2 regions of the Achromobacter sp. 1014246743 genome follow, and region 2 is predicted to be linked to the other one. Evidence: riboswitches for the same ligand, from Rfam matches in the RefSeq annotation. Region 2 holds a riboswitch; the other holds the start of a gene.

Region 1 (14,470 bases), on a different contig from region 2:
GCCCGTGCCCGTGGCCAGCAGCACCAGGTGTTCGATGTCGTCCGGCCAGCCTTCGTCGGGCCAGGTGCAGCCGCCCAGCGGACCTTCCAGCGCCAGGGTGTCGTCGGGCATCAGGCGCGGCAGCAGGCGTTCGGTGAAGCCGCCGCCGGGCATGCGGCGGATCTGGAATTCCAGCCGGGCCGGGCCCGCGGCCGACGGCAGGCTGGCAATGGAAAAAGGCCGCCGGCTGCCGTCTTCCAGCAGGAATTCGACGTGTTGCCCGGGCTGCCAGGCGAAGGCGTCTTCGCCCTGCACCTGCACGATCAGCTGGGTCACGTCTTCGGTCAGCGGCACGCGCGACACGACGACGGCCTCGCGGCGTTGCGCTTGCAGGGCCGGTTCGCGCCAATGCGGAAAGCGCAGCGCCAGGTCGCCCGCCGCGCGGCACTGGCACATCAGCAGTTCATCGTCGGCGGTGACGTACGTGCGTTCGGTGGGCGGGGCCAGGCGTTCGTGGCGGCCGTCCACCACCGTGGCCCGGCACGAGCCGCATTCGCCGCGCTGACAGGAAAAGGGCACCGGCACCCCCTGGGCCAACGCGGCGTCCAGCAGCGTCGTCGTGCCGTCGGTGGTGAAGTGGCCGGTATCAAGGGTGATGGTGTACAGGGAGGGCGTGGTCATGGCGCGTTTCCGTTGATAGACCCGTGGGGGGCGCATGGAGCGCAATGTAGCGATAGAATGGCTTTGTCTCCAGGGCCATTTTTATGAATATGACCAAGCCACTTTTGCGGGAAGCGCCACGGGGCTCCGACTCGGCCGCCCAGCCTGACGCGTTGTCCGTCCCCCCACGCGGCACCCGGCAGGCCGCCCGCCGCAGCGCCTCGCGGGTGCCGCGCCAGGAAGCCAGCCTGGACTTGCCGCTGGACCCGCCCCGGGCCGGGGAATCCAAGCAGACCTGGGTCTATCGCCAGATCCGCGAGCGCATCCTCAAAGGCGTGCTGCCCTCGGGCAGCCGGCTGCCGTCCACCCGCAGCCTGGCCGGACGCTGGCACATTGCCCGGTCCACCGTCGAATCTGCCTACGATCAGTTGCACAGCGAAGGCTATACGGCGGGCACGGTCGGGTCGGGCACCTATGTGGCGGCGGTCATTCCCGATAATTTCTTTCGCGATGGCTTGCCCGGCGAGGCGGCGCAAGGGGGCGGCCGCCCGTCCACGCCGGCAGCGCCTGGCGCATCCGCTCCGTCACCGCGTGCCGTATCGGTACGCCCGGCAACCGGCCTGCCGCCGGTACCGCCGCCGCGTTCAGAGCCGCCTTTCACGGCCCGCAGCGCCGACGCCTCGCTGTTCCCGATGGCGGCATGGAGCAAGGGGCTGGCGGCCAGCGCCCAGCGCGTCACGCCGTCGCAACTGGCCAACGAGGAATCGCAGGGCTGGCAGCCGCTGCGCGAGCAGATTGCGCGTTACCTGGGCGCGGCGCGCGGCATCGCCTGCGATGCCGACCAGGTGGTGGTGCTGACCGGCATCCGCGACGGCATCGATCTGAGCGCCCGCGTGCTGTTGTCGCAGGACGACAAGGTGCTGGTGGAAGACCCCGGCTACCTCAACGCCGTGCCGCTGTTCAGCCAGTACACGCGCCGCATCACGCCCATCGCGATCGACGAGCACGGCTTTTCGGTGGCCAGCGCCCGCCGCCAGCGCGGCGTCAAGCTGGTGCACGTCACGCCCGCGCACCAGTCGCCCACCGGCGTCACCATGCCCGTGTCGCGCCGCCTGGAACTGCTGGACTGGGCCGCGCAGACCGGCAGCTGGATCCTGGAAGACGACTACGACAGCGAATTCAACTACGACAGCGCCCCGCTGGCCGCCCTGAAAAGCCTGGACAGCGCCGACCGCGTGATCCACTGCGGCAGCTTCAACAAGACCCTGTTCAACGCGCTGCGCATCGGCTATGCGGTGCTGCCGCGGCCGCTGGTGGCGGCGTTCACGCGGACGCGCCACACCACGGGGCGGTCCAACAGCATCATCGAACAGATGACGCTGGCCAACTTCCTGGAAGACGGCAGCTTCGCCCGCCACGTGCGCCGTGTACGGCCCGTCTACGCGGCCCGGCGCGACCAGCTGCTGCGGCTGCTGCAACTGGCCGCAGGCTCGTCGCCGCTGCGGGTCAGCGGCGAGCAGGCGGGCTTTCACCTGGTGTGGTGGCTGCCGCCCGGCAGGGACCTGGCGGACCTGCTGCGCCGTGCACAGGCACGCGGCATCGGCATCCAGTCGGTAGCCGACTTCTGCCTGCGCGTGACAATGCCGCCCGGCGTGGTCATCGGCTACAGCGCACGTAGCGAGGCCGAACTGGAACAGGTGGGGGCGCTGCTGCGTGGGGCCGGCGCCTGATCAGATGGCCTTGTCCGCCAGGAACGCCTCGATCAGCGCCGCAAACGCCGGCGGGCATTCCTGCATCGGGTAATGGCCGCAGTTCGGCATCACCCGCAGTTGGGCGTTCGGATGCCACGCCAGGAACGTCTGCCGCATGGCGGCTTCGTCCAGCCCCGGGTCCTTGTCGCCCACGATCACCAGGTACGGCGTCGTCAGCCCGCGTACCTCGTCCACGAAATCCGTGTGGACCAGCATGTCCAGGTAGGGAATGCGGCAAGCGGGCGCCACCGACGCGCGATGCCGCCGCAGCTTGGCCTGCACCCAGCCGCGGCCCAGGCCGCCGGTCACGTATTGCATCAGGCGGCAAAAGGCCTCGTCGTCGTGCGCCGTGCTGGCAAAGAACGCATACGCGTCCGGGCCCAGCCGATGGCCCGCGGCCGACACCGGGCACACGGCAATCGCCCGCTTGATGCGGTCCGGCGCATTCGCCGCCAGGCGCTGCGTGACCATGCCCGTCATCGAATGCCCCAGCACGCTAAAGCGCGGCCAGCCCAGGTGGTTGGCCAGCGCCAGGCAATCGGCGGCGATCTCATCGACCGAGCAGGCGCCCGTCAGATGGCGCGACAGGCCATAGCCGCGCAGGTCCGCGAACACATAGGTGCAGGCGTCGCCGTCCAGATAGGGCGTCATCGCGGCGTAGTTGCCGTGGTCGCCCAGCCAGTCGTGCAGCACCAGCACGGGTTCCGGGCCGTGGCCGTGGCGGACAAAGCCCAACAGGCTCGCCGCGGCGGTGTCGTTGCCGACGTTCGAACGGGAGGAGGGGAGATGGGTCATTTCAAGGGTTCCTTCTGGGTTGGAAAAAGCCAAAAGAAACGCCCTCCCGGCGGACCGGGAGGGCGTCTTGAAAGAAGCATCATCATATCGGGTCGGCGGGCGAAAATCCAGTGTCTGGAAAAATCCAGACGCGCAGTCCAGGACAACCCGCCGCAAGCACCCGCCCGGCGCCTTGTAGCAAAATAACGGCTGCTTCATCGCGTACGACACAGGAATTTCCCATGCCCCAGCTCGACCTTTACCAAGTAGACGCCTTCACTGCCGCTCCCTTCGGCGGCAACCCCGCCGCGGTGGTGCCGCTGGACGCGTGGCTGCCTGACGCGACGTTGCAGCGCATTGCCGAAGAAAACAACCTGTCGGAAACCGCCTACTTCGTGCGCCAGGGCGATGTCTACGAGTTGCGCTGGTTCACGCCCGCGGTCGAGGTCGACCTGTGCGGCCACGCCACGCTGGCGACGGCCTGGGTGCTGTTCGAACAGTTGGGCGTCCAGGACGACCTGCTGCGCTTTTCGACCCGCAGTGGCGAATTGCAAGTGCGCCGCGCCGGCAAGGCGCTGGCGATGGATTTCCCCGTCAAGCAACCGGTGGCCGAGGCCATCCCGGCCGCGCTGCTGCAAGCGCTGGGCTTGAAGGACGCGCGGGCGCTGTACCGCACCGACGACTACCTGCTGGTCATCGACGATGAAACCCTGATCGACGGCCTGAAGCCTGATTTCTCGGCGCTGGCCGCGTTCGACGTGCGCGGCGTGGCGGTCACGGCGCCGTCCACGCGCTACGACTTCGTGTCGCGCTGGTTCGGCCCGCGCGTGGGCGTCAACGAAGACCCCGTCACCGGCTCGGCCCACACCTCGCTCACGCCGTACTGGGCCGAGCGCCTGGGCAAGACGACGCTGACGGCCGAGCAGGGCGGGGCGCGCAAGGGGCAGCTGCAATGCGAACTGCCCGGCAACGGCCGCGTCATCATCAGCGGCCAGGCGGCGCTGTACCTGCGTGGCACGATCTACCTTTGACCCAAGGGCCAGCATGATCGACATCGACGCGTTGCGGGACCGCTTTGCCCGTTTCGGTGAACTTCGCCCGCAAGGCCGCGACGAATGGCGCGGCGACATCCCGCTGCCCGACGCGCTGGCCGATTTCTATGCCCGCATCGGCCCGTTGGGCGAGACTTATCACGCGCACATCGGCCCGGTCGGCGTCACGCTGTCCGAAACCAATGTGTGCTTTCCCGCGCTCAGCCGCCTGTGGGATCTGCAGGCCGGCTACCGCTGGGATGCCTCGAACGGCCAACGGGTGCCGGCCTGGCAGGACCACTGGCTGGTCATCGCCGACCTGAACGCCGACCCCTTCATTCTGGACACGGGCAGCGGCCGCATCCTGTATGCGATGCACGGCACCGGCACATGGGCACCCGATGACATCGCGCCCGACCTCTGGACCCTGGCCGCCGCCCTGGCCGCCGTGGGCGAGATCTACCTGGACGCGGACGAAGACCTGCGCGACGACGACTGGGACATCAAGCCGGCCTACCGCGATGCCGTGCTCGACCGACTGACCACCGTGCTGGGCGACCGGGGCGAGGCCGAAAGCTTCTACGAGGTCCTGCAAGGCTAGCCGGAACGCTTGCGGATCGGGTGCGACGGCGCGCGCGAGGCTTCGGCGCGCCATCATCGAAAACCTATTCCCTCATCAGCACTTCAAATAGCCCGGTCCGCCGCACCTGCCTAGAATCCCCGGTCATGACATCAAGAGGCCGCAACCGGCCCCGGAATCAAGGAGACAGCAGGCATGGACGCGGTATGGGTGGTGGCGATCGGCGCGGCGGTGGCGGGCTTCGTGCAGGGCCTGTCGGGCTTTGCGTTCGGCATGGTGGCCATGTCGTTCTGGGCCTGGGTGCTGGACCCGCGCCTGGCCGCCGCTCTGGCCGTCTTCGGCGCCTTGACCGGGCAACTGCTGGCCGTGTTTTCGGTGCGCCGGGGCTTTGACTGGCCACTGCTGTGGCCCTTCCTGGCGGGCGGCCTGGCCGGCATTCCGCTGGGCGTGCTGGTGCTGCCGCACCTGGACATGGACTGGTTCAAGGCGGTGCTGGGCGCCTTGCTGGCCTTGTGGTGCCCGGTCATGCTGATGTCGCAGCGGCTGCCGCGCATCGGCGGCAACCGCCTGGGCGATGGCGCCGTGGGCATGGTCGGCGGCGTGCTGGGCGGCATCGGCGGTTTCGCGGGCAGCGTGCCCACGCTGTGGTGCACGCTGCGCGGCTTCAACAAGGACACCCAGCGCGCCGTGATCCAGAACTTCAACCTGGCGATGCTGTCGGTGACGATGGCCACCTACCTGGCCACCGGCATCGTCACCCGCGACATGGCGCCCATGTTCGCGGTGGTGGCGCCGGCCATGCTGATCCCCACGCTGCTGGGCACCCGCCTGTACATCGGCATTTCCGAAGTGACGTTCCGGCGCACGGTACTGGGCCTGCTGACGTGTTCGGGGCTGACGTTGCTGGCGTCTTCGGTGCCGCAGTTGCTGGCGCGGTAGGCGCTACGCCAGCGACACCCCGTCCCGCACACTCGCCGCCAGCATCTGCGCCGTCGCTGCCGACAGCGTCCACCCCAAATGCCCGTGCCCGGTGTTGTAGAACACGCCGGGCCGCTTGCCCGGGCCAACGCGCGGCATCATGTTGGGGGTCATGGGGCGCAGGCCGCACCAGGGCACCACGCGTGACGTGCGTACGCCGGGGAAGTGCTTGCGGGTCCAGTCCACCAGCGGCTGGATGCGCTCGGCGCGGATGTCCATGTTGAAGCCGTTGAATTCCGCCGTGCCGGCCACGCGGAAGCGGTCGCCCAGGCGGCTGGTGACGATCTTGGCGGCTTCATCGAGCAGGCTGACGGTGGGGGCGGCAGCGCGGCTGTCGGGCTCGTCCAGGTGCACGCTGATGGAATAGCCCTTGACCGGGTAGATGTTCAGCGAGTCGCCCAGCTGGCGCGCGAACTGGCGGCTGGCGGCGCCGGCGCAGATGACGATGGCGCTGGCCTCGTGCTGTTCGTGTTGCGTGCCGCCTTCGCGGGCAATGTCCAAGACGTAGGGCAGGCCGTCGCGGCTGATGGCGCGGATGTCGGCGTCCTGCTCGAAGCGCACGCCGCGGCGCGCGCAGGCACGGGCCAGGCCGCTGGTGAATTTGTGGATGTCGCCGGTGGCATCGGACGGCGTGTAGAAGCCGCCGTGGCAGGCCGTTTGCAGCGCGGGCTCGATGGCGCGTGCTTCGTCGGGCGTGACCGCGTGGCGTTCCAGTCCGCCTTCGCGCAGCAGCGCGTTGGCGCGGCGTGCGGTCTCGAAGCTGGCGGCGTCGTGGTAGATGTGCAGGATGCCGCGCCGTTCCAGGTCGAAGTCGATGCCTTCTTCCTCGGCCATGGCGTACAGGTGCTGGCGCGCCTCGATGGCCAGCCGGGTGGTGGCGATGGTGTTCTGGCGGTAATTGCGGATCTGTCCCATGAACTGGGCCAGCCACGAATACTTGTGCCAGCTGAAGCGCGGGTTGAGCAGCAGCGGCGCATTGCGCCGCCCCAGCCAGCGCAGGCCCTTCATGACGGTGGCGGCGCTGTTCCAGACTTCGGCGTTGCTGGCGGACAGCTGGCCGCCGTTGGCATAGGACGTTTCCATGGCGGGATAGCGCTGGCGGTCGTAGACCGTGACGTCGTAACCCAGTTTGCTCAAGGCGTACGCAGACGTGACGCCGGTGATACCGGCGCCGATGATGGCGATGCGGGGCATGGTGGCTCCAGATAGCGTGGCTGCGGCCAACCGGCAGCAGCACCCCATCTGTCTTGGTACCTGAGAGCTTCACCCGGGCGGCGAGCGCCGCGGGATCCCCTTCGGTGGGCGCGCCTGGCGCCTCTCTCCAGATTGTCTACACCGCGCAGTCCTGTTGCCTGAGAGTTTCCGGGGCGGTTGCTCCGTCGGCGCCCGCCACGGGGGCGAGTCTCTTCTGCGGGGTTTTGAATCGACCGGAGCAGGATAGCCAAAATTTCGGTCGGACGAGACTTAGGGTTAGTACCAGGATGCGTCAAATTCGTCCTACACTGGGCGGCCATTTGGCCGGCGCCAGCCGGTATGACACGACAGGAAGAATGGCATGCGCCTGAGAGAAAAACTCCGTGCTTCGATGGGGCTGCTGGCCTTGGCCGCAGGCGCCGGACCCGCCCTGGCGGCGGGGCAGCCCGCGGCAGCGGTGTCCGCGGCCGTGTCGGCGCGGGCCGCTGACGAGGCGATCAACGCTGCCGTGGCCGAGGTCATGCGCCAGTACGACATCCCCGGCATGGCGATCGCCGTCACCCGCAACGGCGAGCAGCGCTTTTTCAACTACGGCGATGCCTCGCGCGCACCGCGCAAGCCGGTATCGCCCGACACGCTGTTGGAGCTGGGCTCGATCAGCAAGACCTTCACCGTGACGCTGGCGGGCTATGCAGAGGCCTCGGGCAAACTGTCGTTGGGCGACAGCCCCGCCCGGTACGTGCCCGAACTGCAAGGCACCGACTTTGCCAAGACCACGCTGATCAACCTGGCCACGCACACGGCCGGGGGCTTTCCCTTGCAGGTGCCGGACGCCGTGCAGGACATGGCCCAGTTGATGGCCTACCTGAAGGCCTGGACGCCGCAGTACGCGCCCGGCACGCACCGCACCTACGCCAATCCCAGCATCGGCATGCTGGGCGTGGTGGCGGCGCGCAGCCTGGGCCAGCCCTACGTGGCGGCGCTGGAGCAGGGCCTGTTTCCCAAGCTGGGGCTGCGCAGCACCTATGTGAACGTACCGCCTGAAAAAATGCCGGACTACGCCTGGGGCTACAACAAGCAGAACGCGGCGGTGCGGTTGAATCCGGGCGTGCTGGCGGACGAGGCCTATGGCGTGAAATCGACCGCCCGCGACATGATCCGCTTCGTCGAGGTGAACCTGGGCGTGGCGCCCGCGGATGCCGCCATCCAGCGCGCCATCGCGGCCACGCATACCGGCTACTACCAGCTGGGCGCGATGACGCAGGACCTGATCTGGGAGCAGTACCGCTACCCGGTATCGGTGGATGACCTGGTGGCCGGCAACTCGGCCAAGGTGGCGTTCGAAACCCTGCCCGTGCAGGCCGTGCAGCCGCCGAGCGCGCCGCAGGAGGCGGTGTGGATCAACAAGACCGGCGCCACCAACGGCTTTGGCGCCTACGTGGCCTTCGTGCCGTCGCGCAAGCTGGGCATCGTGATCCTGGCCAACCGCAACTATCCCAACGAGGCCCGCGTGCGGTTGGCGTTGCGGATTCTGACCTATACAGATAGCCCGAACGCGCCTGTACAGTGAGCCTGATTCAGCGCGATTGTGTATTTGCAGCGCCTGGTACACCAGCCATTATTTTTCGATGGCCGATCCTCCGCCCGCCCGCGCGGCGTGGCGACGTCCCCTTCGCGTATCAGGAGCTTGCATGACCCTTGCCTCTACTGCCTTCGATTCCCTGGCTGATCTGCGCGTGGACGGTGCGCGCTTGTGGCAGTCGTTGATGGATCTGGCCCGTATCGGCGCGACCGACAAGGGCGGGGTCTGCCGGCTGGCCCTGACCGACCTGGACCGCCAGGGCCGCGACCTGTTTTCGGACTGGGCGCGCCAGGCGGGGTGCGAGCTGCGCGTGGACGCCATCGGCAACATCTTCGCGCGCCGTCCGGGCCGCAACAATGCCTTGCCCGCCGTCATGACGGGCAGCCATATCGATACCCAGCCCACCGGCGGCAAGTTCGACGGCAACTACGGCGTGCTGGCGGGCCTGGAAGTGCTGCGCACGCTGAACGACGCCGGTGTCCAGACCGAGGCGCCGCTGGAACTGGTGGTGTGGACGAACGAAGAGGGATCGCGCTTCGTGCCGGTCATGATGGGCTCGGGCGTGTACGCCGGCGCCTTTACGCTGGACCATGCGCTGGGGCAGCGTGACCGCGACGGCGTCAGCGTGCGTGACGCCTTGACCGCGATCGGCTATGCCGGCGCAGCGGCCGTTCCCCCGGCGGTGCGCGATGGCGTGGGCGCCTATTTCGAGGCGCATATCGAACAGGGGCCGGTGCTGGAGGCCGCAGACACCGTGATCGGCGTGGTCACGGCGGCGCTGGGCCAGCGCTGGTACGACGTGGTGCTGACCGGCGTGGAAGCGCATGCCGGTCCGACGCCCATGCCGTTGCGGCGCGATGCGCTGCTGGCGGCATCGGACCTGGTGCGCGCGGTCAACGACATTGCGCTGGCGCACGCCCCGAACGCGCGTGGCACCGTAGGCTGGATGGACGTGTTCCCGAATTCCCGCAATGTCATTCCGGGCCGCGTGAGTCTCTCGGTGGACCTGCGCGCCGCCGATGACGCGACGCTGTCGGCGATGGACGTTGCCTTGCGCGCCGCGGTGGACGCCGCGGCCCGGCGCGGCGGCGTGTCGGCGCACGTGGAGCAGGTGGTGTACTTCGCGCCGCAGCCGTTTGCGCAGCCGCTGGTCCAGGCGGTGCGGGATGGCGCAAGGGACTTGTCCTTGTCGGCCATGGAGGTGGTCAGCGGCGCGGGACACGACGCCGTATACATGGCGCGGGTGGCCCCGGCGGCGATGATCTTCGTGCCCTGCAAGGACGGCATCAGCCATAACGAGATCGAAGACGCGCGCCCCGATCACCTGGAAGCAGGATGCAACGTCCTGCTGCGCGCCATGCTGGCGCAGGCGGGCGTGGCGGCGTAACGCCCGGCGCACCAAGAGCGGGCGCGCTGCGCCGCCTTGGTGCCTGCCCCGGCGCGGCTCACCCGTGGCCGCTGGCTCGTCTTCGTGCGGGCGGATGGCTGGCGTCTCGATATTGCCCGCGGGGGGCGGATTTTCCGCGCGGACTCCGTATTTACCCCTGTACTTCGTCAAATCTGCGATCAATGGCATGGAAGTTGCTTGTACAAAAATTGTGTACCAGCACTGTGCACCTGCCTGACAGGCCTGCGCGGGGCGGGCCCGGTGCTGGTTCCTCATGACGGCTTCATGCCCCTCAAGACTTCGGAGAATCACAATGCAGACGCGAAGTATCCGCAGCAACGTCCTGATCGCCGCCCTGGCCCTGGCGGGTGTCGTCGGGATCGCACCCCGCGCAGCCCACGCCGAAAAAGTCCTGCGCATCGGCATGACCGCAGGCGACATTCCCCGCACCCTGGGCCAGCCCGACCAGGGTTTCGAGGGCAACCGCTTTACCGGCATTCCGATGTACGACGGATTGACGCAATGGGACCTGTCCAGGAAGGACGGCCCCAGCGTGCTGATCGCCGACCTGGCCGTGTCCTGGGACGTGGATGCCGCGGACAAGACCAAGTGGGTCTTCAAGCTGCGTCCGGGCGTGACGTTCCACGATGGGTCAGCCTTCAATGCCGACGCCGTGGTGTGGAACGTGGGCAAGGTACTGGACAAGCAGGCGCCGCAGTTCGATCCCAGCCAGGTCGGCGTCACGGCGTCGCGCATGCCTACGCTGGTGTCGGCGCGCAAGATCGACGACCTGACGGTGGAGCTGACCACGTCCGAGCCCGATTCCTTCCTGCCCATCAACCTGGCCAATCTGTTCATGGCGTCGCCGGCCCAATGGAACAAGAAGCTGGCCGAGGTGCCGGCGTCGGTGACTGACCCGGCCGAGCGGTCGCAAAAGGCGTGGGCGGCGTTTGCCGCGGACGCTTCGGGAACGGGGCCATTCAAGATGTCGAAGTTCGTGCCGCGTGAGCGCCTGGAAGTGGTCAAGAACGATCTGTACTGGGACGAGAAGCGGCGGCCCAAGATCGACCGCGTGGTGATGTTGCCGTTGCCCGAGGCCAATTCGCGCACGGCCGCACTGATGTCGGGGCAGGTGGACTGGATCGAGGCGCCGGCTTCCGACGCCTTCGAGGCAATCAAGAGCCGCGGGTTCATCATCTACTCCAATGAACAGCCGCATGTATGGCCATGGCAGCTGTCGTTCAAGGAGGGCTCGCCGTGGCTGGACCCGCGCGTGCGCCAGGCCGCCAACCTGTGCGTGAACCGGGGCGAGCTCAAGCAATTGCTGGGCGGCATGATGGCAGAGCCCAAGGGCACGGTGCCCCCGGGCCATCCCTGGTGGGGAAATCCCAAGTTCGACATCAAGTATGACCCGGACGCGGCCCGCAAGTTGATGGCCGACGCCGGCTATTCCAAGGCCAGGCCCGTCAAGGTGAAGGTGCAGACATCGGCCTCGGGCTCCGGCCAGATGCAGCCGTTGCCCATGAACGAGTTCGTGCAGCAGAACCTGAAGGACTGCTATTTCGACGTGAGCTTCGACGTGGTGGAGTGGAACACCTTGTTCACCAACTGGCGCAAGGGCGCGAAGGATCCATCCGCCAACGGCAGCGATGCGATCAACGTCAGCTTCGCGGCCATGGACCCGTTCTTCGCCATCGTGCGGTTTGTCAGCACCAAGACCTTTCCGCCCACCTCCAACAATTGGGGCTACTTCGGCAACGCCGAGATCGACGGGCTGATCAAGGACGCGCGCACGACCTTCGTGCCGGCCGAACGCGATGCGGCGTTGGCCAGGCTGCACGCGCGGGTGGTCGAAGAAGCGCCATTCGTGTGGATCGCTCACGATGTGGGCCCGCGCGCGATTTCGCCGAAGGTCAAGGGCGTCGTCCAGCCCAAGAGCTGGTTCATCGATATCGCCACGATGTCCATGGACTGACCTGGAACGCGCCGGATGCCGCTCCGCGAGGAGGGCATTCGGCGCACTGAGCGGGTGCCGCCTATGCTGTTCTACCTACTTCGGCGCGTGCTGTATGCCCTGCCCATCATGGCGGGGGTCGCGCTGCTCTGTTTCCTGTTGATTCACCTGGCGCCAGGCGATCCGCTGGTGTCCATCCTGCCGCCCGACGCGTCGGCCGACCTGCAGCGGCAGTTGATGCAGCTGTACGGCTTCGACCGACCCTTGCCCGAGCAGTTCGCGGGCTGGCTGTGGCGCGCGCTGCACGGAGACCTGGGCACCTCGATCGCCTCCGGCCGACCCGTGGCGGCCGAAGTGTTCAACGCCGTGGGCAATACGCTGCGCCTGGCCTGCGTGGCGACGATGCTGGGCTTCGTCGTGGGCGCATTCCTGGGGTTTGTCGGCGGCTATCACCGCAATTCCTTGCTGGATCGCATTGCCTCGTTCGTCTCGGTGATAGGCGTCAGCGTGCCGCACTACTGGCTGGGCATGGTGCTGGTCATCGTGTTCTCGGCGCAACTGGCATGGTTGCCGCCGACCGGTGCGGGGCCCGGCGGCTCGGGCGAGTGGACGGCCGATTGGGCCCATCTGCGTCACATGATCCTGCCTGCGGTGACCATGTCCGTCATTCCGATGGGCATCATCGCGCGCACCGTGCGCGCCCTGGTCGCCGAAACCCTGGCGCAGGAATTCGTGGTGGGCCTGCGTGCGCGCGGCCTGACGGAGCTGGGGGTGTTCCTGCATGTGGTCAAGAATTGCGCGCCGACGGCGCTTGCCGTGATGGGCCTGCAGCTTGGGTATCTGCTGGGCGGATCCATCCTGATCGAGACGGTGTTTTCGTGGCCGGGCACGGGCTTTCTGCTCAATGCCGCCATATTCCAACGGGACCTTCCCTTGTTGCAGGGCACGATCCTGGTGCTGGCGCTGTTCTTCGTGGTCCTGAACCTGGCGGTCGACATTCTGCAAGGCCTGTTCGATCCGCGCATCGAAAGGAGCTGAGAAACATGGCCATTTCCCTTGCAAGCGGTTCCCCCGGGACAGTCGCCGTGGCGCGTTCGCCCGGCTATTGGGCCAACGCCCTGCGCCGTCTGCGGCGCGATCCGGTGGCGATGGGCGCCGGCATCCTCATCCTGGCGCTGGTCGTCATGGCACTGCTGGCGCCGTGGATCACGCCCGCGGACCCGTTCCAGGCGTCGATGCTCAAGCGTCTGCGACCCATCGGCACCGAAGGCTATCCGCTGGGCGCCGACGAATTGGGGCGGGACATGCTGTCGCGCCTGATGCTGGGTGCGCGTCTGTCGCTGTTCATGGGGGTGGTGCCGGTCATCGTCGCGTTTGCCATCGGCAGCGGCATCGGCATTCTGGCCGGCTACGCCGGAGGCTGGGTCAACACCGTCATCATGCGCGTGGTGGACGTGTTCTACGCGTTTCCTTCCGTGCTGCTGGCGATTGCATTGTCCGGCACGTTGGGCGCCGGCATTTTCAACGCGATCCTGTCGCTGACGATCGTGTTCGTGCCGCAGATCGTGCGCGTGGCGGAAAGCGTCACGACACAGGTTCGGCGCAGCGACTATGTCGATGCGGCGCGGGCGTCCGGCGCGTCCGGCTTCACCATCGTGCGCGTCCACGTGCTGTCCAATGTGCTGGGACCCATTTTCGTCTATTCGACCAGCCTGATATCGGTGTCGATGATCCTCGCCTCCGGCCTGTCGTTCCTGGGCCTGGGCGTGCGGCCGCCGGAGCCGGAGTGGGGCCTGATGCTCAATACCTTGCGTACCGCCATCTATACCCAGCCGTGGGTCGCGGCGCTGCCCGGCGTGATGATCTTCATCACGTCCATGTCCTTCAATCTGTTCTCCGACGGATTGCGCTCAGCCATGGAGGTCAAGGAATGAATGCGCTTGCCGGTGTATTGCCCGTGGTGCACGAGGACGTGGGCGGCCCCGCGCAACCGCTGCTGAGCGTGCGCGGCTTGACGAAGCACTTCCCGCTCAAGCGCGATCCGTTGTCGCGGCGCAAGGGCGGCAGCGCCGTGCGCGCGGTCGACGGCGTGGACTTCGACGTGAAGAAAGGCGAAACCCTGGGCGTGGTGGGCGAGTCCGGTTGCGGCAAATCCACGACGGCGCGCCTGGTGATGCAGTTGACCCGGCAAGACCGTGGCGAACTCGTGTTCGACGGCGTGACAGTGGGGTCGCGCGGACTCGCGCTGCGCGAGTTCCGGCGGCAGACCCAGATGGTGTTCCAGGACAGCTATTCCTCGCTCAATCCGCGCATGACCATCGAGGACTCCATTGCTTTCGGTCCGCAAGTGCACGGCATGCCCCGGCGCGACGCGATCGGGGTGGCGCGCGGGCTGCTGGGCAGGGTGGGGCTGGACGCGCAGCGCTTTGCCGGACGTTATCCGCATGAATTGTCAGGGGGCCAGCGCCAGCGCGTGAACATCGCGCGCGCCCTGGCGCTGCATCCGCGCCTGGTGATCCTGGACGAAGCCGTTTCGGCCCTGGACAAATCCGTGGAAGCGCAGGTGCTGAATCTGCTGCTGGACCTGAAAACGGACTTCG
Region 2 (14,470 bases):
TCGACGTGGATTCGCCCGAGGACGTGGCCAGCGCGATCAAGAACCTGCGCATGTTCATCGGCGAACTGCGTTTCCGCAACGCCGACATCCCCATCTACCTGTACGGCGAAACGCGCACCTCGGAACACATCCCGAACGACATCCTGCGCGAGCTGCACGGCTTCATCCACATGTTCGAGGACACCCCCGAATTCGTGGCGCGGCACATCATCCGCGAAGCGCGCAGCTACGTGGACAGCCTGCCGCCGCCGTTCTTTCGCGAGCTGGTCAAGTACGCGCAGGACGGCTCCTATTCGTGGCACTGCCCCGGGCACTCGGGCGGCGTGGCATTCCTGAAGAGCCCGGTGGGCCGGATGTTCCACCAGTTCTTTGGCGAGAACATGCTGCGCGCCGACGTCTGCAACGCCGTGGACGAACTGGGCCAGCTGCTGGACCACACCGGCCCGATCGCCGAATCGGAACTGAACGCCGCGCGCATCTTCCACGCCGACCACTGCTATTTCGTGACCAACGGCACGTCCACCTCGAACAAGGTGGTGTGGCATGCCAACGTGGCCGCGGGCGACGTGGTCGTCGTGGACCGCAACTGCCACAAGTCGATCCTGCACGCCATCACGATGACGGGCGCGATCCCGGTGTTCCTGCGCCCCACGCGCAACCACCTGGGCATCATCGGCCCGATCCCGCTGGAAGAATTCCACCCGGACAACATCCGCAAGAAGATCGAGGCCAACCCCTTCGCGCGCGAAGCGGTGAACAAGAACCCGCGCATCCTGACGCTGACGCAGAGCACCTACGACGGCGTCATCTACAACGTGGAAATGATCAAAGAGCAGCTGGGCAGCTACGTCGACACGCTGCACTTCGATGAAGCCTGGCTGCCGCACGCTGCGTTCCACGAGTTCTACAAGGACATGCACGCCATCGGCCAGGACCGCCCGCGCAGCCAGGACGCGATGGTGTTCGCCACCCACTCGACGCACAAGCTGCTGGCCGGCATTTCGCAGGCCTCGCAGATCATCGTGCAGGAGTCCGAAACCCGCAAGCTGGACCGCAACGTCTTCAACGAAGCCTACCTGATGCACACGTCCACCTCGCCGCAGTACGCGATCATCGCGTCGTGCGACGTGGCCGCGGCCATGATGGAACCCCCGGGCGGCACCGCGCTGGTCGAGGAAAGCATTCGCGAAGCGCTGGACTTCCGCCGCGCCATGCGCAAGGTGGAATCCGAATTCGGCAAGAACGACTGGTGGTTCAAGGTCTGGGGGCCGAACCGCCTGGTGTCCGAAGGCATCGGCAACCGCGACGAGTGGATTCTCGAAGCCAACGACCACTGGCACGGCTTCGGCGAAATGGCCGAAGGCTTCAACATGCTGGACCCGATCAAGGCCACGGTCATCACGCCGGGGCTGGACATGTCGGGCAGCTTCGGCGAAACCGGCATCCCCGCCGCGCTCGTCTCCAAGTACCTGACCGAGCACGGCGTGGTGGTCGAAAAGACCGGCCTGTACTCGTTCTTCATCCTGTTCACCATCGGCATCACCAAGGGCCGCTGGAACACGCTGCTGACCGCCTTGCAGCAGTTCAAGGACGACTACGACCGCAACCAGCCGCTGTGGCGCATCCTGCCGGACTTCTGCAAAGACCATCGCCGCTACGAGCGCATGGGCCTGCGCGATCTGTGCCAGGAAATCCACGAGGCCTACCGTGCGCGCGACGTCGCCCGCCTGACCACCGAGATGTACCTGAGCGACATGGTGCCGGCGCTGAAACCGTCCGACGCCTTTGCCCGCATGGCGCACCGCGAGGTCGAGCGTGTGGACATCGACCAGCTCGAAGGCCGCGTCACGGGCGTGCTGCTGACGCCGTACCCCCCGGGCATCCCGCTGCTGATTCCGGGCGAACGCTTCAACCGCACCATCGTCCAGTACCTGCAGTTCGCGCGCGAGTTCAACGAGCGCTTCCCGGGCTTCGAAACCTACATCCACGGCCTGGCCGATGAAGTGGGTCCGGACGGCGAAAAGCGTTACTACGTCGACTGCCTGATCGAAGACTGATACGGGCCGACTGTTCCGATGTTCGATGTTGCCGTTCTCGGCGCCGGCGCCGCTGGCATGATGTGTGCAGCGGTTGCCGGCCAGCGTGGCTTGCGGGTGGTGCTGGTCGACCATGCCGAGCGCCTGGCCGAAAAGATCCGCATCTCCGGCGGAGGCCGCTGCAACTTCACCAACATCGGGGCGGGCCCGGCCAATTTCCTGTCCGACAATCCGCACTTCTGCCGGTCGGCCCTGTCGGGCTACACGCCGCAGGACTTCCTGGCGCTGCTCAAGCGCCACCACATCGCCTGGCACGAAAAGCATCGTGGCCAGCTGTTCTGCGACGATTCCAGCGAATCCATCATCGAGATGCTGCGCGCCGAATGTGACGCGGGCGGCGTGAAGTGGCGCATGGGCTGCCAGGTGGCCGAGGTGGCCCATGGCGAGGCCGGCTTCGAACTGCGCACCAGCCAGGGCCCCATCCGGGCCGCCAAGCTGGTGGTGGCCACCGGCGGCATGGCGATCCCGCAGCTGGGCGCTACCGATTTCGGCCTGAAGCTGGCGCGCCAGTTCGGCCTGAAGGTGGTCGAGCCGCGCCCCGCGCTGGTGCCGCTGACCTTCGACGCGGCCCAATGGCAACCGTTGGCGGAGCTGTCCGGCGTGGCGCTGGAAGTCAACCTGCACACCGGGCAGGGCAAGACCCGCGGCGAATTCCTCGAAGACCTGCTGTTCACGCACCGAGGCCTGTCGGGCCCGGCGATTCTGCAGATCTCCAGTTTCTGGAAGCCGGGCGAACCCATCGTCATCGACCTGGCGCCGGGGCGCGACCTGGCCGACGAGCTGCTGGCGTCCAAGTCCGGCAACCGCCAGCAATTGCATACCGTGCTGGCCGGCCTGTGGCCCAAGCGCCTGGCCGACCGCTGGCTGCACCTGGCCGAGCAGGGCGGCAAGCCCGGCCTGGCGGCGCTGCGCCTGGCCGATGCCCCCGACAAGACCCTGCGCGCGCTGGCGCAGGACATCCACCAATGGACGCTGGTGCCCAGCGGCACCGCCGGCTACAAGAAGGCCGAAGTCATGCGCGGCGGCGTCGACACCCGCGGGCTGGACCAGAAGTCCATGCAGGCCAAGACCACCCCCGGGCTGTACTTCATCGGCGAAGCCGTGGACGTCACCGGCTGGCTGGGCGGCTACAACTTCCAGTGGGCCTGGGCCTCGGGCGTGGCCTGCGGCAAGGCGCTGTAGGCGCGGCGCCCGCGTTCGCGGACCGCCGCTTCGCTTTCATTCTCGGACGGTTTCACGGCAGCGATCGGCCAGGCCGCCACTGGCCGTGTCCACGCGGCCGGCGGGCCGCATCGCCCGCCGCCATGACAGCCTCGGCAACGCCACCATTGTTATATCAAATAAAAATACATATCATTTATGTTTTCGATAATCGATTCGGCCCCGCTTTCGGCGGCGCCGTCCTGACGGAGACATGCCATGGCCTACACCCTGCCGACCTTGCCCTACGCCTATGACGCGCTCGAACCCCATATCGACGCCATGACGATGGAAATCCACTACAGCAAGCACCACCAGACCTACGTCACCAGCCTGAACGCGGCCCTGGACGGCGCCGGTATCGCCACCGACGAGCCGGTCGAAGCCCTGGTGGCCCGCCTGGACCAACTGCCCGAGGCGATCCGCGGCGCAGTGCGCAACCACGGCGGCGGCCATGCCAACCACAGCCTGTTCTGGTCCGTCATGTCGCCGCAGGGCGGTGGTGAGCCCGATGGCGCGCTGGCCCGCGCGATCGATGCGGAACTGGGTGGCCTGGCCGCGTTCCGCGAGGCCTTCACCAAGGCAGCGCTGACCCGCTTCGGCAGCGGCTGGGCCTGGCTGTCGGTCACCCCGGCCGGCAAGCTGGTGGTGGAAAGCAGCGCCAACCAGGACAGCCCGCTGATGCAGGGCAACACCCCCATCCTGGGCCTGGACGTGTGGGAGCACGCCTACTACCTGAAGTACCAGAACCGCCGGCCGGAATACATCGGCGCCTTCTACAATGTCGTCAATTGGCCCGAGGTGGCGCGCCGCTACGCCGCTGCCATCGGCTGATCCGGCATTGCGCGAGGGCAGGTCCATGAACACATTCAGCCGTCATCGCATCCGGCCCGCAGCCACCAGCGTCAGTGTCTGGACGTTGGCGGTGCTGGTCGCCTGCCTGGGCCTGCATCAGCTGTGGGTCTATCTCGCTGTGCACGCACCCCATGTGGCGGACGCGCTGCTGGGCGGCATGGTCGCCGCCGGCGCCACCGCGGCGGGCACGCTGCCCATTCTTTTCGCGCGCACCATTCCCCAGAAAATGCAGGACAGCATGTTCGGCTTCGGCGCGGGCGTGATGCTGGCGGCCAGCGCGTTCTCGCTGGTGGCGCCGGGCATCGCGGCAGCCGAATCGCAGGGCGCCGGCCCCTGGGGAGCCGGGCTGACCGTCGGTGCGGCCATCCTGCTGGGCGCGGCCGCGCTGCTGCTGATGGACCGGCTGCTGCCGCATGAACACTTCATCAAGGGCCGCGAAGGCATCGAGGCGCATCGGCTGCGCCGTACCTGGCTGTTCGTCTTCGCCATTACCTTGCACAACCTGCCCGAAGGCCTGGCCATCGGCGTGGGCTACGCGGGCAACGATCCGGTGCGCGGTACCGCGCTGGCCACCGGCATCGCCATCCAGGACATCCCCGAAGGGTTGGTGGTGGCCGTGGCGCTGATCGCCGCCGGCTACAAGCGCTCGTTCGCGGTGGCGCTGGGCATGCTGTCCGGCCTGGTCGAGCCGGTCGGCGCCGTGCTGGGCGCGGCGGTGGTGGGCTGGTCGGCGGCCATGCTGCCCTGGGGCCTGGGATTCGCGGCGGGCGCCATGCTGTTCGTGATCAGCCACGAAATCATCCCCGAATCGCATCGCAAGGGACACGAGGTCTATGCCACCTGCGGGCTGATGCTGGGCTTCGTGCTGATGATGCTGCTGGACACGGCGCTGGGCTAGGCGTTGCGAACAGGTTGCGGGCCGCCGGTGACAGGCCGCGCGGCGCTGGGCGAAGCCGGCGTTTCGCGGTATGCTTTCGGCGCTGTCACGCATGTTGCGGGAGAGAGCGGCTGTTAACCGCAGCCGCCGCCGAAGGCGCAATTCGCCCGGAATCGCTCAGGTATCCCATACCGCACATGTTTGCCCTGTCCCGGTTTATGCCGTGCGGACGCGGCAAAACAGCACTCTGGAGAGACCTGGCGCCGCTGCCCAATCAGGGACATAGCGCGCAGCCCAGGCGCCGAAGGTGCAAACCCGCCACGCGGGGCAACTCTCAGGCAAAAGGACAGAGGGGCGGAAGATTCAGCCGTTGTGCGGGGGCGCATTGCCCATCTGCCAGCGGCATTCCGTAACCCTGGCACCGCTGCCGCTCCGGAGTCCCCTGCATGTCCGCAACCCTCAAACGCACCCCGCTGGCCGACGAACACATCGCCTCCGGCGCCCGCATGGTCGATTTCGGCGGCTGGGACATGCCCCTGGCCTACGGCTCGCAACTCGAAGAGCACCACGCGGTGCGCCAGGACGCCGGCATGTTCGACGTCTCGCACATGCTCAACGCCGACGTCACCGGCCCGGATGCCTTTGCCTACCTGCAGCGCCTGGTGGCCAACGACGTGGCCAAGCTGACGGTGCCGGGCAAGGCGCTCTACACCTGCATGCTGAACCCGCAAGGCGGCGTCATCGACGACCTGATCGTCTATTTCTTCGCCGCCGACCAATGGCGCGTGGTCGTCAACGCCGGCACCGCCGACAAAGACATGGCCTGGATGCAGCGCGTCAAGCAGGCCGGCAAGTTCGACGTCACCATCACGCCGCGCCGCGACCTGGCCATGGTCGCCGTGCAGGGCCCCAACGCCCGCGCCAAGGTCTGGGCCGCGCGCCCGGCCTGGCAGGCCGCCAGTGAACCGCTGACCCCGTTCGTGGCCGCCCGCATCGGCGACGACACCCTGGTGGCCCGCACCGGCTACACCGGCGAAGACGGCTTTGAAATCGTGCTGCCCGCTGCCGACGTCGTGCAGCTGTGGCGCGACCTGGTCGCCCAGGGCGTGCGCCCGGCAGGCCTGGGCGCGCGCGACACGCTGCGCCTGGAAGCCGGCATGAACCTGTACGGCCAGGACATGGACGAACTGACCCAGCCCGGCGAGGCCGCGCTGACCTGGACGGTGTCCCTGAAAAACCCCGAGCGCCGCTTCATCGGCCGCGACGCGCTGGAACAATTCGCCACGCCCGCCGCCTTCGTCGGCCTGAAGCTGCAGGAACGCGGCGTCATGCGCGCCCACATGGCCGTGCGCACCGCGCAAGGCACCGGCGAACTCACCAGCGGCACCATGTCGCCCACGCTGGGCGTATCGATCGGCTTTGCCCGCCTGCCGCAAGGCGTGGCCGCGGGCGATACGGTCGAGGTCGACATCCGCGGCAAATGGGTGCCCGCCCTGGTCTGCAAACTGCCGTTTGTCCGTAACGGCAAAGCCGTCGAACACTCGTAAACTCGAAGCTTCGCGCCGCAGGCCCCCCGTGGCGGGCGGGCTGCCGGCGCGAGGCGCGCAACACCATTCTTCTACCCGAATCCCTCAGGAGTTCCCATGAGTCTGCCCACCGATCGCAAGTACACCCAGTCCCATGAATGGGTCAAAGCCGAAGGCGACGTGTTTGTCGTCGGCATCACCGATACCGCCCAGGACCAACTGGGCGACCTGGTCTTCGTCGGCGACGTCAAGGTCGGCGCCAAGCTGAACGCAGGCGAAACCGCCGGCGTGGTCGAGTCGGTCAAGGCCGCCTCCGACATCTACGCCCCGGTCGCCGGCGAAATCGTCGCATTCAACGACGAACTCGAAAGCAACCCCAACCTGATCAACGAATCGGCCTTCACGGCCTGGATCTTCAAGATCAAGCCGGTCAACGCCGCCGATGCCGACAAGCTGCTGGACGCTGCCGGCTACGAAGCCGTCGCCAACGGCTAAGCCTGTCCGGGCGGGCGGCGGCGCCAGGCGTCGCGCCCGTCCGCAAGATGCATCACCGTTCGTCCCCCGACGACACCTGCTACCCCGAGATCCCTCCATGTCGCGCGCCCTAGACACCCACACCGACTTCATTCCCCGCCACATCGGCCCCTCCGACGCCGACCAGGCCGCCATGCTTGCCGTGATCGGCAGCGCCAGCCTGGACGCCCTGATCGAAGAAGTCGTGCCGCCCAAGATCCGCAGCCAGGCCCCGCTGGCGCTGCCGCCCTCGCGCAGCGAAGCCGACGTGCTGGCCGAACTGAAGCAGATCGCCGGCCGCAACAAGGTCTTTCGCAACTACATCGGCCAGGGTTACTACGGCACGCAGACCCCCAACGTGGTCCTGCGCAACATTCTCGAGAATCCCGCCTGGTACACGGCCTACACGCCCTACCAGCCCGAGATCTCGCAGGGCCGCCTCGAGGCCCTGCTGAACTACCAGACCATGGTCGCCGACCTGACCGGGCTGGACATCTCCAACGCCTCGCTGCTGGACGAAAGCACCGCCGCCGCCGAAGCCATGACGCTGGCCCGCCGCGGCGCCAAGTCGCAGAGCCCGGTGTTCTTCATCTCGCGCCACGTGCATCCCCAGACTATCGAAGTCGTGCGCACGCGCGCCGAAGGCCTGGACATCGAAATCGCCATCGGCGACGAAGCCGAGGGCCTGCCGGAATGCTTCGGCGTGCTGCTGCAATACCCGCATAGCACCGGCTCGGTGTCCGACTACCGCAAGCTGGCTGACGCGGCCCACGCCCAAGGCGCCGTGGTGGCCGTCGCCACCGACCTGCTGGCGCTGGCGCTGTTGGCCGCCCCGGGCGAATGGGGCGCCGACATCGCCGTCGGTTCGGCGCAACGCTTTGGCGTGCCGTTCGGTTTCGGCGGCCCGCACGCCGGTTTCATGGCCTGCAAGGATGCCTTCAAGCGCAACATGGCCGGCCGCCTGGTCGGCGTGTCCAAGGACGCCCAGGGCAACCCGGCGATGCGCCTGGCGCTGCAAACACGCGAACAGCACATCCGCCGCGAAAAGGCCACGTCCAACATCTGCACGGCGCAAGTGCTGCTGGCCGTCATGGCCGGCATGTACGCCGTGTGGCACGGCCCGGCCGGCATCCGCCGCATCGCCCATCGCGTGCAGCGCTACACCGCCATCCTGCGCGCCGAACTCGGCAAGCTGGGCATCAAGGTCGCCAACGACACCTTCTTCGACACGCTGCTGCTGGAAACCGGCGCCGCCACCCCGGCCATCCTGACGGCCGCCGAGTGCGAGCACATCAACCTGCGCCGCGTCGACGGCGCCCGCCTGGCCGTCTCGCTGGACGAAACCGTCACCGCCGCCGACCTGCAAGCGCTGGTCAACGTGTTTGCCGCCGGCCTGGAGCGCGATGACGTCGAACTCGACATCGACGCGCTGGACGCCGCGGCCGCCAGCGGCATTCCCGCCGCCGTGGCCCGCGAAAGCGCCATCCTGAAGCACCCGGTGTTCTCCAGCGTGCAATCCGAAACCGACATGCTGCGCTACCTGCGCAAGCTGGCCGACAAGGACCTGGCGCTGGACCGCACGATGATCCCGCTGGGCTCGTGCACCATGAAGCTGAACGCCACCGCCGAGATGATCCCCATCACCTGGCCCGAATTCGCGCTGATCCATCCGTTCGCGCCCGCCTCGCAAAGCCAGGGCTACGACGAGCTGATCACCCGCCTGTCGGCCGCGCTGTGCGAAATCACCGGCTACGACAACATCAGCCTGCAGCCCAACTCGGGCGCCCAAGGCGAATACGCCGGCCTGCTGGCCATCCGTGGCTACCACCAGGCCAACGGCCAGCACCAGCGCAACATCTGCCTGATCCCGTCGTCGGCCCACGGCACCAACCCGGCCTCGGCCCAGCTGGCCGGCATGGAAGTCGTGGTCGTGGCCTCGGACGCCAACGGCAACGTCGACCTGGCCGACCTGCGCGCCAAGATCGAACAGGTCGGCGACAAGCTGGCCGCGCTGATGATCACCTACCCGTCCACGCACGGCGTGTTCGAGGAAGCCGTCACCGAGATCTGCGACCTGGTGCACCAGGCCGGCGGCCAGGTCTACCTGGACGGCGCCAACATGAACGCCATGGTCGGCGTGGCGCAGCCGGGCAAGTTCGGTTCCGACGTGTCGCACCTGAACCTGCACAAGACCTTCTGCATTCCGCACGGCGGCGGCGGCCCGGGCGTGGGTCCCGTGGCGGTGCGCGCCCACCTGGCGCCGTACCTGCCGGGCGTGGTCAACGAGCAGGGCAAGCTGCCCGGCGAGGCCCACGTCGGCCCTGTCTCGGCCGCCCCGTTCGGGTCGGCCGGCATCCTGCCGATTCCGTTCGTGTACATCGCGCTCATGGGCGCCGACGGCCTGCGCCGCGCCACCGAAGTGGCCATCCTGAACGCCAACTACATCGCCACCCGCCTGCGCGACCACTACCCGGTGCTGTACGCGGGCCGCAACGGCCGCGTGGCGCACGAGTGCATCCTGGACGTGCGTCCGCTCAAGGAAACCAGCGGCATCAGCGCCGAAGACATCGCCAAGCGCCTGATGGACTACGGCTTCCATGCCCCCACCATGAGCTTCCCGGTGGCCGGCACGCTGATGGTGGAACCGACCGAATCCGAAGGCGTGGCCGAACTGGACCGCTTCATCGACGCCATGATCTCGATCCGCGAGGAAATCGCCCAGGTCGAGCGCGGCGAACGCGATCGCGAAGACAACGTCCTGAAGAACGCGCCGCACACGGCGCAGATGCTGCTGGCCGAAGAATGGCTGCACGACTACCCGCGCCAGCAGGCTGCCTACCCGGTGGCTTCCCTGCGCGACGCCAAGTACTGGCCGCCGGTGGCCCGTGTGGACAACGCCTATGGCGACCGCAACCTGGTGTGCGCCTGCCTGCCGATCGAAGCCTACGCGTAAGCGTGCGACGGGCCTGCCGCGAGGCGGGCCCGCGTGGCAAGACCGCAGCCCCCGCTTGTTTCAAGCCGGGGCTTTTTCTTTGGTGGCACCCGGGGCGGCTGCGCGCGGATGCAAAAAGGGCCGCACTGTGCGTGCGGCCCCTTGCTTGTCGTATCCGCCGCCGCGCCCGGGGGGCGGGGCAGCCTGCGCGCGAGGGCTTACTTCGCCGGCGCGGCCGTCAAGGTCTTGGCAAAGTCTTCGGTGATGCTGAAGTACGTATTGATGAGGATCTGCAGGTTGTCCTTGCCGATACCGCCTTCCGCGTTCATGTCCATCTGCAGCACGGCCTGGTTCTTTTCGTCCAGGTAGGCGCGGGTCCAGCGGTATTCGCGGTTCCAGGCGTTGATGGCTTTCAGCGAGGCGGGCTTCTTGGTGGCGTACGTGGCGGTGACGACCAGGTCGTAGCACTTCTCGGTGAAGTCATTGCACAGGAATTCCATGCGCAGGTCGGTGGCGCCGGTGCTGCCCGCGTCCAGGATCAGCACGGGACCTTCGTCGCCGTCGGTCTTGCGCGTGGTGTAGCCCATGTCGTCGAGCATGCTGACGACCATGTCGACGTTGAAGTCCTGCAGCGTCTCGCTGCTGGACGCCGAGGCGACGTCGCCGTCCATGCCCGAGGTGGCGCCCGCGGCAGGTTCGGATTCTTCATCGTCGTCCGTCACGCTGGGCGAGATGCTGGCCGCGCTGAGCAGGCCCGAGAACAGTTCGTCGGCGGGGATCTTCTTGCCGTTCAGGTCGCCCATGCCATCGGCAAAGTGGAACTTGCCGACGATGTTGTCGCCTTCGTTCTTGCCCACGTTGAACATCTCGGCCATGCCGGACATGCTGCGCACGTTGTCGGCGGCTTCCTCGGCGGCCTTGTCGGCGGCCATGCCTCCCTTCTTGACGCCATACTGCACCATCAGGTCTTGCACCATCGGCTTGGAGATCACCAGCGTGGCATCGATCTGCTTGATGGCCTTGACGATGATTTCCTGCGGCGTCAGGTCCTTGACGTTGGGCGGGTTGGCCAGGTCCAGCGAGAACGTCAGCTTGCTTTCGCCCTTGGCGGTCTTCCAGCTGATCGGGTCGATGCTGAACGACGGGTTGCCCGCCAGCAGCTTGCCGGCGTTGTCCAGCAGCACCTGGAACTGTTCGTCGTTCAGGCCTTCGTCGCGCGTATCGGCCATGTACTGGCGGAGCAGCTGGTTGTAGGTGTCCGACAGTTGCTTGACCGCGGCGCCGTCCAGCTTGGCCAGCTTGATCACGGCCTGGGCATTGCCCAGCGCCACGTCGTTCACGTTGATGTCGCCGCTTTGGTAGGCGGCTTGCACATTGATGGTCTTGTCATCTTCGGCGACCTTGACGGTGTAGCCGAAGTTGTCGAGCGTAACCTTGACATCGGCGTCAGGCTTGAAGACCTCGGTGCGCTTGATCTTGAAGCCCGAATCGCCGATCGACAGGCCGAACTTGCCCATGCGGCTGTCGACGTCGATCGACAGGCCCGACAGCAGCATCTTGATCGGGTCGTTGCCCTTGGTGCCGTCCACGGCCAGCGTATCGGTCTGCGCGTGCGCGGTGACGCTCTGCAGGCCGCGGTCGAAGGTGCCGGTGATGGTCATGCCGCTGAAGTCGACCGAGTTGCCTTCGTGGGTGACCTTGACCGGCGCGATCTTCGAGGTCGAGGCGGTGTTGCCGCCGAAGCTGACCATGGCGTCGGTGATCAGGGGCGAGACGTCCTTGGTCAGCTCGAAGATCGGCTTGACGTTGTCCGTCTTGGCCAGTTCAGCATGGAAGAACGCCAGCTTGGGGGCGATGGCGCCGCGCGCCAGGGCGCTCTTGGGGAACGGGCCGTGCTCGATGTTGGCATCGAATTCGACCATGCCGTCGGGCATTTCCTGCGGGCTCTTGTCGTTCTTGACGAACGACAGGCCGTAACGCGCCTGGGTCGAGAACAGGCCGCGCTCATACTTGATCTGGTCGATGCGCAGACCGAACAAAGGCGTGATCTTGGCCAGCTTTTCGTTGGTTTCGGCCAGGTGGCGCTGGGCGCTTTCTTCAATGCGCTTGCCGGTGTACCACGTGGCACCTACCCAGCTTCCCGCTCCCACTATGACCACGGCTAAGGTGATCGCTACGCTCTTTTTCATCGTTTTGCTTTGTCGTTGATTATCGAGTCAGATCCGGCCGCGGTGCAGCGCCGTGAAACAGGCGGGCAGCGGCATAGACGGATTCATCGTCCTCTAAGGACCGGGGCGAGTATACCGAGGCAGATCGCGCGTGGAGGGTGCGCCCAGTTACCGAAGATTTCAAAATGAAAGCCGGCGCCGTGGGGCGCCGGCCATATTGTCGACAAAACCGGCTTCAGAGCGGGTCGAGGGGGCAGATGGGGCGCCGCACGTGCTTGAATTCCAGCTGCCCATAATCGGACGTGGTGACGCCCACGCCGGTGCACTCGATCACGTCGGTCGCCATGTCGGAAAAGCCCGCCCGCCAGTGCACGCGGCTTTTCAGCACCACGTAGCGCTTTTGCAGCGGGTCGATGCCGGCCGACAGCAGGCAATTGATGTCGAAGGGTTCCTGGTGGCGCGAGACCACCACGATCTCGACCTGGCCGGTATCGATCACCACCGTCAGCCCGGTATCGTTGCGCACGCCGCGATACATCGGGCCGCGATTCAGGTAGACCCCGTCAAACACCAGCTTGACCCGTCCCGTGACCGTCAGCGGTTCGCTCGGTTGCTTGATGGCGGGCATGGCCACCTTGCCGCCCAGCGCCAGGGTGATCGGGTTGCCCACGCCGGCCGCGGCCGCCTCGCGCGCGGCCTGCGGGTCGCAGATCGCGTAGAACACGACGTTGTCCAGTTCCTGGCGCAGCACTTCGGCCAGCACGGCAGTGGTGTCCATGGTGCCGCCCGAACCGGTGTTGTCGAAGTGGTCCAGCAGCACCACCGGCCCGTGTTCGATGGCCTTGGCGCGGGTGATGGTGGGCACCAGCGGCTCAGGATGAAAGACCCATTTGGCGCGGTCGTTCCAGGCGCGGTCCAGCAGCTCGTCGCGGTATTGCTCGGCCTGGGCCAGGTTGCCGTCCGTACAGACCACGGCGCTCAGCCCGGCTTCGCGGATATCCGCGTGCGGGAAGCCCACGAATACCGAGGCGGCCAGCACGCCGCCGGCTTCGAGCTGCTTGCAGCGTTCCTGCAGCGATTTGTTGGGTTCGGCGTGCGTGCCCTGGCACATCACGTGCGGCAGCATGGGCTTGCTGGCCCAGGTCATGACCGGTTTGATTTCACCCTTGAGGGTGCGCACGATGACGTTGGCGGCGCGCACGCCCGCCTCGCGGATATCGACGTGCGGATAGGTATGAAAGCCGCTGATGACGGTGGCGTTGTCGACGATGTCGGCATAGATGTTGGCGTGCATGTCCAGCGTCACGGCCACGGGCGTCTTGGGGTCTATTTCGCGCAAGCGGCGCAGCAGGTCGCCTTCGGCGTCTTCCACGCCTTCGGCCACCATGGCGCCGTGCAAGTCCAGCAGGATGGCGTCGAAGCCGCCGCGCCGGACCTGGTCCAGCACCCGCTTGCACAGCGCTTCGTGGGTGTCGCTGCTGGCCGGCCCGCTGGGCCAGGATTCGGCCGCCACCGGCACCACGATCTCGGCGCCGACGCGCCGCGCCACCTCGATGTAACCGCCCAGGCCGCTATCGGTGTTTTCGTAGGCCCGGATGGCGCGCTCGCCTTCCAGGATGTCAGGGGCGCCGCGGAAGAACCGCGACAGCGGGGTCGGCACGGGCGAAAAGGTGTTCGTCTCGTGCTTGATCATTGCCAGAAGCCAACGCATGGGGTGTCCTGTGGGTTGCCAAAGGGGAAAGACCGGAAAGCAAAAGGGCCGGCGGGAAGGCCGGCCGACGGAAGGAATCAGGCCGCGCCGGGTGGCTGGGGCCACGGGTGCTGGGCCGGGCGCATGCGCTCCCAGGCGTGCGCCACGCGCAGCACGCCCAGATCGTCAAAGCGCGCGCCCGCGATCTGCAGGCCGATGGGCAGCCCGGCGCGGGTGTAGCCGCAATTGACGGACGCGGCCGGCTGCTCGCTCATGTTGTAGGGCAGGGTGTAGCCGATGTGGTGCATGGTGGTCGCCACGTCGTTGGTGGGCGCAGCCCACTCGGCGTTGTAGGCCACCACGGGCGCCACCGGCGACAGCACGTAGTCGTATGGGGCGCAGGCGGCCACAGTCCTGGCGCGTACGTTCAGGGTTTCGTAGTAGCTGCGGAACACGGCCTCGCCGGCCTGGCCGCCGCCGCTTTCGGCCCAGGTACGGATGAACGGCAGGATCTTGGCGCGACGCGTCTCAGGCAGCGCACCCAGGTCGATGGCCGAGCGCGTGCGCCAGAAGCGGTCGACGCCGTCCAGCATATCGGGCGTCATCCAGGGAT

The links. A riboswitch is a leader RNA that binds a small molecule or an ion and turns the genes downstream of it on or off. The one in region 2 is predicted to bind glycine.
Region 1: another riboswitch for glycine. It lies ahead of AC6LJ2_RS15520 (D-amino acid dehydrogenase); the one in region 2 lies ahead of gcvT (glycine cleavage system aminomethyltransferase GcvT).

Annotation. Positions count from the first base shown of each region.
Region 1 covers NZ_JCBANA010000033.1:38,264-52,733, reverse strand. The annotation lists gene AC6LJ2_RS15550 (M24 family metallopeptidase) at 1-660, opposite strand, end outside; gene pdxR (MocR-like pyridoxine biosynthesis transcription factor PdxR) at 813-2,369, shown strand; gene AC6LJ2_RS15540 (alpha/beta fold hydrolase) at 2,370-3,185, opposite strand; gene AC6LJ2_RS15535 (PhzF family phenazine biosynthesis protein) at 3,407-4,195, shown strand; gene AC6LJ2_RS15530 (SUKH-4 family immunity protein) at 4,209-4,796, shown strand; gene AC6LJ2_RS15525 (sulfite exporter TauE/SafE family protein) at 4,971-5,714, shown strand; gene AC6LJ2_RS15520 (D-amino acid dehydrogenase) at 5,718-6,947, opposite strand; glycine riboswitch at 6,992-7,082, opposite strand; glycine riboswitch at 7,084-7,174, opposite strand; gene ampC (class C beta-lactamase) at 7,309-8,517, shown strand; gene AC6LJ2_RS15510 (Zn-dependent hydrolase) at 8,639-9,916, shown strand; gene AC6LJ2_RS15505 (ABC transporter substrate-binding protein) at 10,230-11,891, shown strand; gene AC6LJ2_RS15500 (ABC transporter permease subunit) at 11,955-12,908, shown strand; gene AC6LJ2_RS15495 (ABC transporter permease) at 12,914-13,804, shown strand; gene AC6LJ2_RS15490 (ABC transporter ATP-binding protein) at 13,801-14,470, shown strand, end outside.
Region 2 covers NZ_JCBANA010000027.1:48,971-63,440, reverse strand. The annotation lists gene AC6LJ2_RS13505 (arginine/lysine/ornithine decarboxylase) at 1-2,057, shown strand, start outside; gene AC6LJ2_RS13500 (aminoacetone oxidase family FAD-binding enzyme) at 2,076-3,278, shown strand; gene AC6LJ2_RS13495 (superoxide dismutase) at 3,516-4,130, shown strand; gene AC6LJ2_RS13490 (ZIP family metal transporter) at 4,156-5,049, shown strand; glycine riboswitch at 5,137-5,232, shown strand; glycine riboswitch at 5,266-5,388, shown strand; gene gcvT (glycine cleavage system aminomethyltransferase GcvT) at 5,475-6,575, shown strand; gene gcvH (glycine cleavage system protein GcvH) at 6,672-7,049, shown strand; gene gcvP (aminomethyl-transferring glycine dehydrogenase) at 7,147-10,020, shown strand; gene AC6LJ2_RS13470 (DUF945 family protein) at 10,218-12,188, opposite strand; gene AC6LJ2_RS13465 (M81 family metallopeptidase) at 12,403-13,878, opposite strand; gene AC6LJ2_RS13460 (amidase) at 13,956-14,470, opposite strand, start outside.